One region of the Demequina sp. NBRC 110054 genome, then DNA from elsewhere that is predicted to be linked to it. Evidence: predicted binding sites of a transcription regulator. Region 1 holds the regulator's gene; the other holds the start of a gene.
The links. Region 1 encodes HspR, which represses chaperone genes until heat shock. Its sites were predicted from a motif close to AAGTTGAGTCNNNNNGACTCAACTT; they were not measured.
Positions count from the first base shown of each region.

Region 2: B7K23_RS15090 (Hsp20/alpha crystallin family protein) is a predicted target of HspR. The motif match lies at 5,384-5,408, and genes of this name have one in related genera.

Region 1 covers NZ_BBRK01000004.1:541,343-550,015, reverse strand. The annotation lists gene B7K23_RS02535 (sigma-70 family RNA polymerase sigma factor) at 1-2,212, opposite strand, end outside; gene B7K23_RS02530 (hypothetical protein) at 2,410-3,180, shown strand; gene B7K23_RS02525 (bifunctional diguanylate cyclase/phosphodiesterase) at 3,369-5,702, shown strand; gene B7K23_RS02520 (heat shock protein transcriptional repressor HspR) at 5,796-6,206, opposite strand; gene B7K23_RS02515 (DnaJ C-terminal domain-containing protein) at 6,224-7,162, opposite strand; gene grpE (nucleotide exchange factor GrpE) at 7,194-7,793, opposite strand; gene dnaK (molecular chaperone DnaK) at 7,873-8,673, opposite strand, start outside.
Region 2 covers NZ_BBRK01000006.1:521,212-529,884, forward strand. The annotation lists gene B7K23_RS15065 (allantoate amidohydrolase) at 1-223, opposite strand, end outside; gene B7K23_RS15070 (alanine--glyoxylate aminotransferase family protein) at 220-1,446, opposite strand; gene B7K23_RS15075 (AtzH-like domain-containing protein) at 1,525-3,102, opposite strand; gene B7K23_RS15080 (acetamidase/formamidase family protein) at 3,099-4,217, opposite strand; gene B7K23_RS15085 (YoaK family protein) at 4,369-5,082, shown strand; gene B7K23_RS15090 (Hsp20/alpha crystallin family protein) at 5,555-6,004, shown strand; gene B7K23_RS15095 (gamma carbonic anhydrase family protein) at 6,162-6,740, opposite strand; gene B7K23_RS15100 (SDR family NAD(P)-dependent oxidoreductase) at 6,884-7,969, opposite strand; gene B7K23_RS15105 (FAD-binding protein) at 7,992-8,673, opposite strand, start outside.

The DNA.
Region 1 (8,673 bases):
TGCCGTTGAACTGCATCGCCGTCGTGCAGTGCGACGCCGAGGACGGGCACTCGAGCAGCGGTGCGCCGACCTGCGTGGCAGTCACGTTGCCCGAGATCGCGAAGGCCGGGACGAGGTCGCTGCTCGCGTCGGACAGGCCCGTGCGGACCTGGTACTCGTGCACGTCGTCACCGGCCGTGACCCGGAACGTGGTGACGGCGTCGGACGCCAGAGCGCCCGTGATAGTCACGTCGAGGTCCATCGTGGTCGAGGCGCCCGGCTCGAGGGACTCGAGCGAGCACGTCGCTCCGGTCCTGTCCGCGGTGAGCGTGCACTCCCAGGCGCCCGAGGTGAACGTGCCGTCGGCGGCGAAGGTCATGTAGTCGTCGAGCTGCAGAGGCGCTGCGGCCGAGAAGCTGCCGACGCCCGCATCCGGCGTCGAGAAGGCGAGGCCGTCGGGAAGCGTGATGTCCGCGGTGACGTCGGCCGCCGCGCCGTCGCCGCCGTTCGCGAGCGTCATCGAGATCTCGGGCGCGCTCGACGAGATGCCCAGGAAGCCCAGCGGGGACTGGCGGATGGACAGGCTCGCGGTCTGGATGACCGTGGGAGGCGTGACCTCTCCGTCGTCGCCGCCGTCGTCGCCGCCGTCGCTTCCGCCGGTCTCGGTGCCGTCGTCGCCGCCGGAGGTCGAGCCGTCGTCGCCCGCTCCCGCGTCGTCAGTGCCCGACGAGTCGGTGCCCGAGGAGTCGGAATCCTCGTCGTCGCCCGAGCTGGTGCCCGTGCTCTTGTCGTCGCCCGAGCCCGTGGTGTTCACGCGTCCGCCGCCGGTGAGCGGTGCCGACCCGTCCACCACGATCCCGCTCTCCGTGGTCGTGCCTGCGGTGGAGGATCCGGCGGTGCTCGTGCCGCCGTCGGTGAGCTCGTCGACCAGGGGCTCGTCGAGCTCCGTGTCCTCAGCCTCCGCCTCGGGGGCGGGGTCTGTCGTGCCCTCCGCCGCGGCTCCCGCCTCGGTGGTCTCCACCGCGGCGGGCGTGTCGCTCGCGCTCGGGGCGGAGACCGGCGAGTCGTCCGGGCCGATGATGCCGAGGAACGAGGCGCCGGTGGCCGCGAGGGCGACGACGCCGACGGTCGCGGCGACGGGAAGCGCAAGGGAGGCAGCGCCACCCAGGAAGGACGCGACCGTTCCCGCGGTCGCAGCTGCGCCGGCCGCGCCGGTCGTGCCGACGGCTCCCGCCACGCCCGCGGCACCGGCGGCGACGCCGCTGACTGCGGAGGCGGTGCTCGCGCCCGTGGTGGCGCCCGCTCCGACGGCGGTCGAGCCGGCACCGCCGGCTGCAGAGCCGGTGGCCGACGAGGCGCCGGCTCCCGAGGCCGCGCTGGATCCGGCGGCCGCGCCTGCGCCTGCCGCCAGGGCGCCTCCGATCGGCAGTCCGCCTTCGAGCGCGCCGACGCCGAGGACGCCCATCACGAGCGGGGCGATGATGCCGCGCATGCCGCGGTTGACGTCCTCGAGCTCGAGGATGAGCGCCTTGCAGCGCTCGCAGGACTGCACGTGGCCATCGACGCGGGTGGACTCCCGCTTGCTGAGCCCGCCGCGGACGTAGGCGCCGAGCTGCGCGTTGGCCTCGAGGCAGTCGACCTGGTCGGAGGTGGTGAGGTGCTGCTGCAGGTAGGCCTGGCGCAGCGCCTCACGCGCGCGATAGGACAGTGCCGCGACGCCGTTCGCGCTCAGGCCGAGCAGCGGCGCGATCTCCTTGGGGCTCTTCTTCTCGACCTCGGTGTACCAGAGCACGGCCTGCCAGCGCTCGGGGAGCGACCGGAAGGCATCTGCGACGAGGCCCTTCTCGAAGCCCTCCATCGTGGGCTCCTCGGACGAGGCCTCGTAGCCCATCGTCGTCTCGTACTCCGACATATCGTCGCGAGGCCGAGTCCTGATGCCGCGGTTGATGAGGTCCATGCCCGTGCGGCGGACGATCGTGAACAGGTAGGCGCGGAAGGCGAGATCGGGGCCGTCGCCTCGCTGCAGCGCGCGCAGCACGCGCGAGAACGACTCGGAGACCACGTCGTCGATGTCGGAGGCCGTGTTCGTGTACTGCGCCGCGACCTTCCTGGCCGCATCGACGTGGCGCTCGTAGAGCACGCCGAAGGCCCCCGCATCGCCGGCGCGCACGCCTGCGATGAGCTCGGGGTCGCTGGACGAATCCGTCCATAGCGCGATGGCCTCGTGACTCATGGGTTCCTGTCGTGTCTGTTCTCTACTGCTTGCGCACCATTGTCCTGTGTGGGCGCTGCAAGGGACAAGTGTACGAACTGCGCAATTGGTCACACAGCGAGGCGCGCGCGGGGCGTTCGAGAGGCGCACCTATCCGATCTCAAGAAAAAAACTGCGAAATCGCGTCATAGGCGTGTCGGACCCCCCTCTCATGGGGCATGAGCAGCGATGTGAACATCCCGAGGGCCACCGGCCGCTCGCTCCTGCGCCAGTGGGAGTCGGCGTCGGTTGACTCGGTGTGGCTGCGCCCCGGCGACTGGTACACCCCGGCCGCCGAGGCCCTGGTCGAGGCGCTCGACGCGCGCCTCGACACCGCGCCTGCCGCGTACCGGCTCGGCCAGGCCCGCGCTTCCGTGGGGGTCGGCATCACCGAGGCGATCGACGACATGGCCGTCCTGTTCCGCTCTGCTGGCTACGAGTCGGCTCCGATCCGATCCATCCGCTCGCTGTGCGAGGGCTGGACGGAAGGCGACTCTGCGACGCAGATCGCCACGCAGATGCACGACCCCGAGTCGGGTCTCGGCACTGCCGACTACCTGGTGCAGCGGCTCGCCGAGGTCTACGGCGCCGCCGAGCGCAAGGGTCTCCGCGTCCCCGACACCCACGCGCTCGTGATGGTCGATGTGTCCGTCGAGGACAGCGACCCGTGGCAGCGGATGGCACGCAACGCAGCCGTCGGCCAGGCGCTCACGGGTGCGTACGGCACCGGCTACCCGATGTCCCGCCTGAGCGACGGCCTGTACGCCGTGCTCGTCGAGCGCGGCGCCGGCCTGGGCATGGGCATCGCCGAGCTGCGGGACCACATCGGAGACAAGGCCGTGCAGATGCGCGTCGCGAACCTGGTCCGCCAGCCCCCGCGCGTCTGGATCGAGTCGCTTCCCACCACCCACCGCTACGCGCACGAGCTCGTGGAGTCGTTGCAGCGATAGCGGACACATAGATGTGCGGCGCGTGACGAGCTGAGGGCGTCACGCGCCGCATCCTTTTGTCCGGACGCGCCCGCCGCCCGCGGCTCTTAGCAGGCACCCTGCCGCAGACCCGGGAGGCGGGCGGCGGGTCGCGCCACTTTGTGCCGCATCTCACTGACATCGAGTCGCCGGCTGCCGATAGGAACCGCATGACCGGAGGCATCGAACTCGCGCGCGGCGGGCTGCGCGCGACTGGCGTGAGCAGTGTGCCTCCCGTCGCCCTCATCGCGCTCGGAGCGCTCAGCGCGGGCTGGCTGGTGTACCTCGTGTCGCTCGTCGCGATCGGGCCCGGTGACCACCCGCTGCGGGACACGGTCCTGTACCTGGTGCTCATGTACGCCGGCGCCGCCCTGATCCTTGCGCGCGGTGCGCGTGGCGACGGCGACCGCGCGGTCTGGCTCCTGCTTGGGGCGGCGCAGGTCTGCTCCGCGAGCGGCGACCTGCTCTACCTCCTCCTGGTGGCCGGCCACGACGCCGAGGCCTTCCCCTCGATCGCGGATGCCGTCTACCTCGCCTACTACCCCTTGGCGATCGCGGCCGTCGTCGTCTTCGTCACGAGGCGAGTCCGTGGCATCCCCCGGGTCGTGTGGGGCGACGCCATCATGCTCGCGCTCGCCGTCGGCGGCTTCGTCGGCGCGGTGTTCCTCGCACCGCTCAACGGGACGCTCTCGGGTGGGCCCTTCGCGGTGGTCGTGGGTGCTGCGTATCCGGTCGGTGACACGTTCGTCATGCTCATCGCAGTGGTCGGCATGGTGCTCGTGGGCCTGCGACGCTCCGGCGCGCTCCTCCTCATCGCGATCTCGATGGTCGTCGCCGCAGCCGCCGACCTCTGGTACTGGAACATGCTCGCCACAGACCTCTACGTCGAGGGTGGCGTGCTCGACTCGCTGTGGCCGCTCAGCGGGCTTCTGCTCACGATGGCGGCGTGGGTGCCCGGACGCAACCGTACGGGGGCCGTCGCGAGCCGCAGGGGACTGCTCGTGGTCCCCGGCGCGACGCTCGTCATCGCGACCACGACGCTCACCGTCGGCGCGGTCGGGGACATGCCGGTGCTCACGGTCGCCATGGCGCTCACGGCGATGGGCGGCGTGCTCAACCGCCTGACGGGCACCGTGCGGCGCACGCTCGAGCTCATGGACGCGCAGCGCGACGCGGTGACCGACGATCTCACCGGGCTGATGAACCGCCGCGGATGGACGGCGGAGGTCGAGCGCGTGCTCACGGACAAGCCCGAGGACCGCGACGCGGCGCTCCTGCACGCCGACCTCGACGGCTTCAAGGAGGTCAACGACAGCCTCGGTCACGACGCAGGTGACCAGGTGCTGCGTGCGGTGGCCGAGCGACTCGCCAAGGCGGCCGCTGGCGCGGATGTCCTCATGGGACGCCTCGGCGGAGACGAGTTCGCGGTCTTCGTCCCCGGGGCGTGCGCGGATGTCGCCGAGGAGGTCGCGGATCGGCTGCGCTCCGCGCTCTCCCTCCCGTTCCTTGTCGAGGGCACCGCGGTGGCCCTGGGAGTGAGCATCGGGATCTCGACCGCGCCGCACGACGGCAACGAGCTCTCGGTGCTGCTTCGCCGCGCGGACATCGCGATGTACCGCGCCAAGGCAGAGGGGCTCGGGGTCGCGGTCTTCGACCGCGAGATCGACATGGCGGGCGAGGACAGGCTCCAGCGCGTCGCGGAGCTGCGCCGCGCGATCGCCACGGGCGAGCTCGTGCTGCACTTCCAGCCCAAGATCACGCTCGCGACCGGCGAGGTCGAAGGCGTCGAGGCGCTCGTGCGCTGGGAGCGCCCGGGGATCGGCACGGTGTACCCGCAGGGCTTCCTGCCGCTCGCCTCGAGCGCGGGGCTGATGACCGACCTCACAGTCTGGGTGCTTCACTCGGCCGCTCAACAGGCGGCGCGTTGGCGTGCGGTCGGGATCGACCTGCCGATCGCGGTGAACGTCCCCGCCCAGGCCTTCTCGGGCACCGAGCGGCCGCGCGAGATGAAGAACCTGCTCGCGTCGTATGGGCTTCCGGGCTCGGCGCTCCAGGTCGAGATCACGGAGCAGGCGCTGCTCGAGGACCGCGAGCGTGCCCGCATCGTCCTTCCCGCCCTCCGCGCGCTCGGCGTGCGGTCGGCGATCGACGACTACGGCACCGGCTACTCGTCGCTGACCTATCTCCGCGAGCTCGACGTCGACGAGGTGAAGATCGATCGTTCGTTCGTGCTCCAGCTGCTGCTCGACGACCGCTCGGCCTCGATCGTCCGATCCACGATCGACCTGGTGCACGCCCTGGGGCTGCGCGTGGTGGCCGAGGGCATCGAGGAGGCCAGCGTGGCCGAGGCGCTCACCGCGATGGGCTGCGACGCCGCGCAGGGCTACCACTGGACGCGTCCGCTGCCGGTCGCGGACTTCGAGTCGTGGTTCGCCGCCTACTGCGCGCGTTCGGGTGAGCGCGCGACCGACACGTGGGTCGGGGTCGACGCGGACGTGTCGTAGCCGTCGACGCGGACGAGTCCTGGCCGCAGGGTCCGGCCCCCACGCGGACAGGTGACTGCCGGCGGTGGCCTCAGCCGTCGCGGAGAGCGGCCGTCAGCCCTCGCGGCGCCAGAGCACGAGGGACCTGCCCTCGTCTCGCCGCGCGCGCTTGCCTCGCTCGACGATCACGACGTTGCCGCTCGGGCCGGTCGTGAAGATGCGCGAGCCCACGTCGGCGCGGGGGCGGAGGCGCTCGACCTCCTTCTCGAGCCGCTGCACCTCCTGAGCCAGGTGCATGATGCGCTTGATCCCGGCGAGGTTGATGCCCTCCTCCTGGCTCATGCGCTGGATCTCGCGCAGCATCGCCACGTGGCGCAGCGAGTACCGGCGCCCGCCGCCGGGGCGGCGCTGCGGGACGACGAGGCCGAGCCTGTCGTACTGGCGCAGGGTCTGAGGGTGCATGCCGGCCAGCTCCGCGGCGGCGGAGATGAGGAAGACCGGCTCGTCGACGTCCGGCTGCTCCATGCGCGTGCTCCTTCAGGTCAGCGTGCGGCGTCCTTGTAGAGGTCCTTGCGGGGGTCGTCCTTCGAGGTCTCGAGCGCGAACTTCTGGAGAAGCTCCTTCGCGATCTTCGACAGCTTCGACGGCGCGACGATCTCGACGGTCGCGAGGAGGTCTCCCGCGCCGTCCTTGGCCTGCAGGCCGCGTCCCTTGACGCGCAGCGTCGTGCCGGACGAGGTGCCCGCGGGCACCTTCACCTTGACGCGCTGGCCGTCGAGCGTCGGCACCTCGACCGCGGCGCCGAGCACCGCCTCGTCGTACGAGATCGGCAGCCGGACCTTGAGGTTCTTGCCGTCCATGCTGAACACCGGGTGCTTGGCCACGTGCACGGTGAGCAGCAGGTCTCCCGCCGGGCCGCCGTTCGCGCCGGGGCGGCCCTTGCCGCGCAGGCGGATCTTCTGACCGTCCTTGACGCCCACCGGAAGGCGGGTCGAGACGCTCCCGGTGTCCATGCGGAGCGACACGGTCGCGCCCTCCGCGGCCTGGCGGAAGCTCACCTCGGTGGCCGCGGCGACGTCGTTGCCCTTGACCGGGCCGCGCCCGCCGCCTCCGAAGAGGTTGCCCAGGAGGTCCTCGAAGCCCTGGGCACGGTACTGGCCGCCGCCCGCGCCGCCGCCGAACATGCCGGAGAACACGTCCTCGTAGCCGCCACCGCCGGGGCCGCCCGCCTGGAAGCGTGCGCCCCCGCCCATGGCGCGGATCGCGTCGTACTGCTTGCGCTGCTCGGCGTCCGACAGCACGCCGTAGGCCTCGCCGACCTCCTTGAACCGCTGCTCCGAGGCGGTGTCGCCCGGGTTGCGGTCGGGGTGGAGGTCCTTGGCGAGCTTGCGGTAGGCCTTTTTGATCTCCTCGGCGGAGGCGTCCTTGGATACGCCGAGCACCTTGTAGAAGTCCTTGCTGAACCAGTCCTGGCTCGTCATGTCCTGCCTCCTTCCTTGAGAGTAGTGCGGATTATGCCTGGTCCTCGGGCTGCGCCACGATCACGCGGGCCGGACGGATGACGCGGTCGCCGATGCGGTGCCCCGGCTGCGCGACGGTGATGATGGTCGGCTCCTCGACGTCCGTGCTGGGCTGCGAGAGCAGCGCCTCGTGGTGGACCGGGTCGAACACCTCGCCGATGGATCCGAAGCTCGCCCAGCCGAGGCGGCCGAGCGTCGTCTCGAGCTTCTCGGCGATCGACGCGAAGGGACCGTCCGCGAGGTCGCCGTGCTCGCGCGCGGCGGCGATGTCGTCGAGCACCGGGATGAGCGCCTCGACGGCCTTGGACGTGGCGTTCGTCGCGATGAGCTCGCGGTCGCGGTCCACGCGCTTGCGGTAGTTGACGTACTCGGCCTGGAGGCGCTGGAGGTCCGCGAGGTGCTCGGCGGCCTTCGCCTGGGCGGCGTCGAGAGCGTCGTCCGCCGCGGCCTCGTCGGCCTGGAGGTCGTCCTGGCCGTCCTTGTCCTCGTCGAGGAACGTGCCCTCGGGCACGCTCGCCGCCGCGTCGTTGATGATCCGCTCGGCCTGGGCCATCGGGTCCTCGGACTCGGGGGTGGGGTTCTCGTCGTTCATGTCTGTCTCCTTGCGAGGCGGGTGGGAAGCACGGACGGCGGGCGCCGCGGCGTTGACCGCCGGGCGCCCGCCGCGCGCGTTACTTCTTGTCGTCCTCGTCGTCGACGATCTCGGCGTCGACGACCTCGTCGTCCGAGGCCGGCTGGCCCGAGGCCGCCTGCGCCGCGGAGTCCGCGTCGACGTTCACGCCCTCGGCCTGCTCGGCCGCGTAGACGGCCTCGCCGATCTTCTGCGCCTTCTCGACGAGCGCCTCGTGCGCGGTCTTGACGGCCTCGGTGTCGTCGCCCTCGAGGGCGGACTTCACGTCGGCGATCGCGGCCTTGACGTCGTCGGCGATCTCGGAGGAGACCTTGTCCTCGTTCTCGGACAGGATCTTCTCGGTCGAGTACGCGAAGGTCTCGGCGTTGTTGCGGGTCTCGGCGTCCTCGCGGCGCTTCTTGTCCTCCTCCGCGTGCTCCTCGGCGTCCTTGACCATGCGGTCGATGTCCTCCTTGGACAGGGCCGAGCCGCCGGTCACGGTGATGGACTGCTCCTTGCCGGTGCCGCGGTCCTTCGCCGACACGTGGACGATGCCGTTCGCGTCGATGTCGAAGGTGACCTCGATCTGGGGCATGCCGCGCGGGGCAGGGGCGATGCCCGACAGCTCGAAGGTGCCGAGCAGCTTGTTGTCGCGGGCGAACTGACGCTCACCCTGGTAGACCTGCACCAGCACGGAGGGCTGGTTGTCCTCGGCGGTCGAGAAGACCTCGGAGGACTTGGTCGGGATCGCGGTGTTGCGCTCGATCAGGGAGGTCATGACGCCGCCCTTGGTCTCGATGCCGAGGCTCAGCGGCGTGACGTCGATGAGGAGGACGTCCTTGCGCTCGCCGGAGATGACGCC
Region 2 (8,673 bases), on a different contig from region 1:
CCTGCCACGGGTCGAGTCCCGCCTCGGCCATCCACTCGCCCACGGTCCAGTTCGTGCGGGCGTGCTCGGCGGTGAGGTACGAGCGCTCGATCGCGCCGATGCGCGAGCTGTGGGTCGCGAGGACATCGCAGCGCTCGAGGATCTCCCGCGCCGAGAAGGGCACGGGACCGTCCGCATCGTCCATGTCGAGGGGACCCGGGACGATCTCGCCAGGCGAGGTCACGAGGCCTCCCCGTACACGCGGTAGGCCTCGTCGACGCCGCCGCCCGCGGGAAGGCCGAAGCCCTCGCGGCGAAGCACCGCCTCGAGCGCGGCGAGCGTGGTGAGGACCGCGTCCTGGCGCGCGTTGTAGCCCATGGTGCCAATCCTCCACACCTTGCCCGCGAGCGGCCCGAACGACGTGCCGATCTCGATCCCGAAGTCCTCGAGCATGCGCGTGCGCACGGCCTCGCCGTGCACGCCCTCGGGGATGACGACGCCGACGACGTTGGTCATCTTGTGCGCGGTGTCACCGAAGACCTCGAGGCCGAGGCCGCGCACGCCCTCCATCATCGCGCGGCCGTGGAGCGCATGCCTGGCCTGGAAGTTGCCGAGCCCCTCCTCGAGGACGATGCGGGCCGCCTCGCGTGCCGCGTACAGCATGGTCGTGGCCTCGGTGTGGTGGTTGAGCCTGCGCTCGGACCAGTAGTCGAAGACCATCGACATGTCGAAGTAGTTCGAGCGGATCGGGTGCGCCGCGACCTCGTCGCCCTCGGCGCGGATGCCGGCCTCGATGCTCTTGCGGGAGTTGATGACGCCCTCGGCCCGCGGCGAGAAGGTCGCGGGCGCGGACCCGGAGGGACCGCCCAGGCACTTCTGCAGCCCGCCGGTCGCGATGTCGACGCCCCACTCGTCGGTGAGGAACTCGTTGCCGCCGATCGAGGCGGTGACGTCCGCGTACAGCAGCGCGCCGTAGCGCGCGCACAGCTCGCCGAACCCATCGAACGGTTGCGCGACCGTGGTCGAGGTGTCGCCGTGGACCACCGCGAGGAGCTTGGGCTGGACCTTCGCCATGGCGTCCGCGATGAGCTCGTAGGGCGCGACCTGGCCCCACGGCACCTCGACCGTGTGCACCTCCGCGCCGCAGCGCTGGGCGATCTCGACGAGCAGGTGGCCGAAGCGGCCCATGACCGGCACGAGCACCTTGTCGCCGGGCTCGAGCACCGAGACGAGCGCCGCCTCGATCGCGCCACGCGCGGTCGAGTCGACGAGCAGGGTCTGCCGGTTGGCCGTGACGAAGACGCGGCGATACAGGTCCATGACCTCGTTCATCGCGTGGGTCATGAACGGGTCGTACTGCCCGACCAGCGGCGCGGACATCGCGCGCAGCACGCGCGGGTCGGCGTTGATCGGGCCAGGGCCCATGAGCAGGCGTGACGGCGGATTCAGCGGCCCCGGAAGAGTCATGGCTTCTCCAGAAATGTTGATGAGACCTACACAGTCTGGCGGATCGCGCGTTTCATGGGGATTTCGACGGCCGGAGGCCTACCCCTGCTGGTCGTGGAGCAGCTCGCGCTCCCACGTGAGCGCCGTCTCGATGAGCGCCAGGTCCGACCCCTTGGGGCCGATCAGGCTCAACCCCACGGGCCCCTCCGAGGTGCGCATCCACGGCACCGTGAGCGCCGGACGGCCCGTGAGGCCCGCGATCGCGGTCATGGACAGCGTCGCCTCTCGGACCCCCTGGAGGTACTCGATCGACGCGTCGAGGCTCGGCGCCGCGGACGGCGAGGTCGGCAGCAGCAGGATCGCGTTGCCGAGCGCATCGTCGATCTCCTTGGCGAGCTCGGCGACGTCGATCAGCGCCTCGGCCTCCTGCTCCTTGCCCACCGAGGACGCGTACTCGAAGCGCTCGAAGATGTCCTGACCGAGCGCGCCGGGGTGCTTCTCGACCCAGGCGCCGTCCGAGCGCCAGGCCTCGGCCGACTGCGTCACCCTGAACCCGGCGTAGAGGCGGCTCACATCGGGCAGGTCGACCGGCCTGAGATCGACGTGCACCTCGAGCCACTGGAGCAGCTGGATGAAGATCTGCCGCACCTCGGGCTGCGCGAGCACGGTGGCGCTCGGGGACGCAAGCACGACGTCGTCCAGCGTGACCTCCGGCTCGCCGGAGAACGAGGCCTTCGCGGCCGCGAGCAGGGTCTCGCCGTCGCGCGTCATCCACCCGACGGTGTCGTAGCGCGGCGCGAGCGGCACCACCTCCTCGAGGCTCACGGCGCCGTGCGTCGTCCTGAGACCCCACAGCCCCTGGTAGGAGGCGGGGATGCGGATCGAGCCCGCTGTGTCGGTGCCCAGGCCGATGCTCGCCTGACCCAGCGCGACCGCCGAGGCGGGGCCCGACGACGAGCCTCCGGGGACCGCGCCCTGCACGGCGCCGTTGGGCGGGGTGCCGTAGTCGGGGTTGAGGCCCGCGATCGAGTACGCGAACTGGTCCGTCTGGGCGATTCCGACGACGTCGGCGCCCGCGTCGAGCAGCGACTGCACCGCGGGCGCGTTGAGCTCCTTCGGCTCCGACTCCTCGAGATAGGCACGCACGCCTGCGCCCACGCGCTGGCCGAGCACCGAGAACAGGTCCTTCACTGCGACCGTCTCACCCGCGAGCGGCCCCTCGGACCTGCCCTCGAGCAGCGGGGCGCCGACGACGCGCCAGATCCGGGTGTCGATCGCGGCGGGCGTCGAGGACACGTGGGCGACCGCGATGCGCCATCCACCGCCGGGCCCGCCGACCGCGTCGGCCGAGTAGCGCCACAGCTGGGTCACGAGGCCGCGACCGCCCGCGACGGGGGCGTTGACCGAGACCGCGAGCCAGTCGTCGCCGGCAGGGGTCAGGCGCAGCTCCACGAGGCGGCGCGCGCCCGCGCCGCCGCGCTTGGCGCGGAACGAGGCGATCGCGTCGTGGCCGATGAGCAGGCCGGCGCCGTCGCCGCGGAGTGTCTCGTCCCCTGGCTCGAAGAACGCCGCGAGCGCGTCGAGATCGTCCGCCGCGAGCACCTGCTCGTACGCGTGGATCGCCTCGATCAGCCCGTCAGGGGCCATCGCCCCCGCGGCCACGTGGATGTTCGTCATGCCTCGCTCCAAACCGGCGCCCCCGGCGCCTCGAAGTCTTCCTTGCGGATCATCGCGTGCGCCCCGCACACGAGATCGACCACCTGGGAGATGCGCAGGTCCGTCGCCGCGGACAGGTAGGCATAGGCCAGGTGGGACTCCATGCCGTACCGGGCCGCGAGGATCGCGATCGCCGCGCGAGTGGCCTTGCGCACCGCCTCGTCGAGGTCGGCGTCGATCCCCGTGGGCATCAGATGCGTCGCCGTCTCTCCGAGCGGCCCGATGAGGTCGCCGAACGCGCGAGCCGCCTCGGCGGCCGGGATCAGGTCGAGCCTGATGCGCACCCGCAGGGACGCCTCGAGCGCGGTCAGCGCGACCTCGCCGTCGCCCTGCGCGAAGTGCGGGTCGCCCACGTACGCGAGGGCACCCGGCACCTGGACGGGGAGGAACAGCGTCGAACCGACGACGAGCTCCTTGATGTCGATGTTGCCGCCGTGCGAGCCGGGCGGGACCGAGTGGGCGCGCTCCGCGGTATCGGTCGCGACGCCCATGATCCCCAAGAACGGCGCGAGCGGGAAGGCGACGTCGCGCGGGCCACCCTCGCGGCGCGGCAACCAGCCCTTCCACACGCCGTCCTGGTCCGGCGCGATCGGCGCGAACACGGAGACGGCGTCGGCGCCGCCCGCGGGCATCTCTCCGGGCAGCGCGCCCCGGCCGTGGCGATTGGAGACGACGCCGTAGGGCACGCGCGGCGTCGCGTCGAGCAGGGTCATCGCGAGCACATCGCCCAGGCGCGCGCCCTCCACCGCGATCGGGCCGGTGACGACGTGGGGGCCATCGGCGCCGGGGTCGCGGCGCGAGGAGGTGGACAGGGCCGCGGCCTCGGCGAGCACCCTGTCCTCGGGCACACCGTGGGAGGAGAAGAAGCCGGCGGCGTCGGATCCCTGATCCGGCAGCAGGCCCTCGTGGCTCAGTGTGTCGACCACGACCTCGGCGCCCGAGTCCACCGTGAGGACCGGCGCATCGTCCCTGCACGGAAGGCGACCCCAGAACACGGCTTCGGGATCCGCGGGCAGGTACGGGAGACCGTCGGGGATGCTCTCCCCCGACCTCAGAATCCCTGCGTACTCGCCCACGTGACCCCCTCCGCCGCACAGGGCGCCCTCGTGCGGGCCGGAGCGCCCGCACCACGTCGTGTCCTACCCTGGCGCTACGAGACTACCGCCGACGCGCGACCCTGGCCCCGAGGGGCGACACGGCGCGCGCCCGTCCCCACCAGGAGGAACCGTGCTGACCCGGATGCGCGCCAACCCAGACCACAGCTACCTCGGGCTCATGCTCGCGCTCACGTTCTCCACGGGGATCATCGACGCGGTCGGATACCTCGGCCTGGACCGCGTGTTCACGGGCAACATGACCGGCAACGTCGTGATCCTCGGCATGGGTCTCGCGGGCGGCAACGACCTGCCCGTCGAGGGCCCGCTGGTCGCGCTCGCGGCGTTCATGGCCGGGGCCGCGATCGGCGGTCGCGTGCTGCGCGGCGCGCGCAAGGGCTGGACCGGGAAGCACACCGCGCTGTTCGGCGGCGTCGCCGCGGTACTGATCGCGGGCGTGGTCGTCGCGATGACCGTGACGATCGAGCAGGGCACGATCGCCGCGTACGCCGCCACCGCGTCGCTCGGCCTCGCGATGGGATGCCAGGCGGCGACCGCCCGGCACATCGCAGTCAAGGACGTGACGACGGTCGTCGTGACCTCGACCATCACGGGCCTCGCCTCGGACTCGGTGCTCGGCAAGGGCGGCGGCCAGCCGTGGGCGCGCCGCGCGGGCGCGATCGTCCTCATCGGCGCGGGCGCGCTGACCGGCGCGCTGCTGCTCAAGGTCGACTTCTCGGCGGGTCTGATCCTGTCGGCGCTCATCACGGTCGTCGTCCTGGTGCTGGGCCACATCACGCGTCCGATGGGCCACCGCATGCCGTACGACGGCGCGATCAGCCAGTAACCGCTCCGCGCTGTCGGGCGGTGCGACACACCTCCCGACAGTTCGAACCACTCCCACCTGCGACACTCCGGCGACACGCCGCGGTGCGCCTCGACGCGCTCGTGTGTCGCGACTCAGATTGGTTCAAAGTGTCCGCGACGGCTTGGCCCAAAGTGTGAGCGGCGGTTTGGCCCAAAGTGTGAGCGGCGGTTTGGCCCAAAGTGTGAGCGGCGGTTTGGCTCAAAGTGTCCGCGGCGACGCGCGATCGCACGGGGACGATGCTCCGCTCACCTAATCTACCAGGCCTTACTATCAATCTCTCGCCTTGAGCGAACATGACTCAACTTTGACTTGAGTCGAGGCCGCTCAAGTCTTATAGTGAGGGTGAGCGACGGACCCGCGGGGGCCACCAACAGGGGCCGGCCGACCGGGTCCGCCGCCACCGTCGGGAAGGACCCGACGCACACAGACGACTCACAGGAGGTTGAGGACCATGGCACGAGAGGTGATGCGCAAGGCGGCTCCGGCCACCGCGACGAAGGTGTGGCAGGACGACATGGATCGCATGCTCCGGCAGTTCTTCGGCGACGCTGACGCCTCGCTCGCGGGCGCATTCTCGCCTGCCCTGGACGTCAAGGAGACCGACGACGGCTTCACGCTTCACGTCGAGCTCCCGGGCGTCAAGGCCGAGGACGTCGAGGTCTCGCTCGAGGACAACGTGCTCACCGTCGCTGGCGAGCGCAACTTCTACGACGAGACCGAGGGAGAGGGCTACCGCCGCATCGAGCGTCGGTTCGGTAAGTTCCACCGCGCGGTTCGCCTGCCCGACAGGGTCAGCCCGGACAAGGTCGAGGCCACCTACACGGACGGCATCCTCACGGTGAACGTCCCGAAGGCCGAGGAGGCCAAGCCCCGCAAGATCACCGTCGCCAAGGGCGCGTAAGCGGCCTTCGCGACCGTCACGCTCGTCGGAGCCGCCCCCCGGCACCGGCGGGCACCCTCGCCCCGATCCGCTTCACCCCCCGAAGCGTCGACCGAGGCAGCAAGGCCCTCGGGGATCGCACCCCGGGGGCCTTTGCGTGCCCGGGCGCATGCCGCGTTCAGCCGGAGTCGGGCCGGTGCAGCTCGCTCTGGTCGCGCATGATCTGGCGCGTCGGCGTGCCGCGCTCGACCCCGTAGACCGTGCCCGGGAAGTCGAGCTCGCGCTGCACGCGCCAGATCTCGTCGTGCCGGTCGGGAGGCAGGACCAGGGCGGGATGACCGACGGCCACCCAGTGGATCGGCACCATGGTGCCGGCCTCGAGCATCGTGTTGACCTGGACGACGCCGCCGATGCGGATCTCGCACCCCTCCCCCACGCGCGCTCCGGGGAATACCGACGCGCCGGTCGCGACGAAGGATCCGCTCCCGATCGTCGCGCCTGAGACGTGCGCGTGCGGACCGACCATGACGGCGTCGCCGATCCTGCACGCGTGCCCCGCGCGGGACTTCACCACGGCGTTCTCCAGGACGATGCTGTCCTCGCCGATCGTGACCGGACCCTGTTCCCCGCTCACGACGGCGCCGTGCAGGATCCGCACGCCGGGGCCGAGCGTCACGTCTCCGCTCACGACCGCCGACGCGGCGACCGAGGCCGTCGGGTCGATCTGCGGGCTCGTCCCACCGTGGTCGAGGATCATCGTCAGCCTCCCTGGTCAGGCACTGGTCCGAGCCCTTACCGCGGCCACGGAGACGGCGCGCACGCACCCGTCCCTGTCAGGGTACGACCGGACGCAGCGGGGGTCCCGGGCAGCACCCGGAACCCCCGCCTCGCACCCCCTCGTCAGACTGCCGACCAGCCCCCGTCGGAGGGCAGGATCACGCCGTTGAGGTTCACCCCGTCGTCAGAGAGCAGGAACGTGATGGATGCCGCGAGCTGATCGGCGGTGGTGGGCGGAGGCGCGACGACGAGCGCGCCCATCACCCTGTCCTGACCGAGCTCCGAGTCGAAGCGCGCCTCGATGTTCGTGATGACCCCGCCGGGAGCGACGGCGTTGACGCGGATGCCGCTCGGGCCGTACATGAACGCGGAGCTCTTGGTGAGGCCGACGACCGCATGCTTGGAGGCCGTGTAGGCGACGCCGGCCGCAGAACCGCGGAGCCCCGCCTCGGAGGCAATGTTGACGACCGACCCCTTGCCCACCTCGAGCATGAGGGGGAGCACGGCGCGCGTGAGCTTCATGAGACCGGTGACATTGACCGAGAACACCCGCTCCCACACCTGGTCCGAAACCTCGTGCAGCGGCGTCATGTTGTCCATGATCCCCGCGACGTTCGCGAGCGCGTCGACCTTGCCGCCGGCCGCCTCGAGCACGCGGGCGATGTCCTCGTCCTTCGTGACGTCGGCCGTGACGACGGTGACGTCGCTGCCGTCGAGCTCCTTGGCGAGGCTCTCGAGACGCTCGGCGGAGATGTCGAGTGCGATCACCCGTCCGCCCTCGCGGGCGACGCGGGACGCGGTCGCGCGGCCGATGCCGGATCCCGCGCCGGTGACGACCACGGTCTGTCCCGTGAACCGTCCCTCGGTGATCCTCTCCTTCCATTCGGGCAGCTCGTCCGCGCCGTCGGTGAGCGTCGATACATCGTCGGGGGTGACGGGCTCGCTCCCCTCGACTGCCTGCTCGGGCGAGCCACCCTCGGCGGCTGCGGCCTCGGCCCTCTCGATCAGCATGTCGAGCGTCTCCTGAGTGAAACGCCCACCGGAGATCTTGATGAGCTTGTTCATGGAGAAGCGCTTGACCGGCGCCATCGCCTTCTCGCTCTGACCTGACTCCGCGAGCATCTGCCGGATCACGGGGCCGCCGTAGGGGTCCTTGAACCAGTCGGCGATCTTGGTGTCGCCTGTGAGGTGGGTGTGCGTGGTGGACATGGGGACTCGTCCTTTCGGTTGGTCAGGGGCGTGATGCCGCGTGCATGGCCGCGAGGTAACCGAACACCGTCGCCGGGCCGATCGTGGAGCCGGCACCCGGGTAGGTGCGGCCCATGACCGATGCGGTGGCGTTGCCGGACGCGTACAGGCCGGGGATCGGCGCGCCCTTGGTGGAGATGACGCGGGCGTGCTCGTCGGTGAGCAGCCCGCCCTTGGTGCCCAGGTCGCCGGGGACGACCTGCACAGCCTGGAACGGACCCTTCTCAAGGGTGCCCAGGTTGGGATTGGGGTGGACCGTCGGGTCCCCGTAGTAGTTGTCGTAGGCCGTGCGCCCGCGCTCGAAGTCCTCGTCCACGCCTGCGCGGGCGAAACCGTTGAAGCGCTCGACGGTCGAGGTGAGCACCTTCGGATCCATCCCGAGCTCGGACGCGAGCTCCTCGAGGGTGTCCGCCTCGACGAGGATGCCGGCCTCCTTGTACTTCTTGGTGCCGGTGAGGAACGCGTTGAAGAGGTAGCGATGCCGGTGGCGGCGGTCGATGATCATCCAGCACGGGATGGTCGGCACGGTCCTGTGGTGCTCGAGGATGTCGTGCCCGACGTCGATGTAGCTGGCCGACTCGTTGGTGAAGCGTCGTCCCTCCTGGTCCACGAAGATCGTGAACGGCATCGACCGCTCAGCCACGAGGAACTGTGCGTCCTTTCCC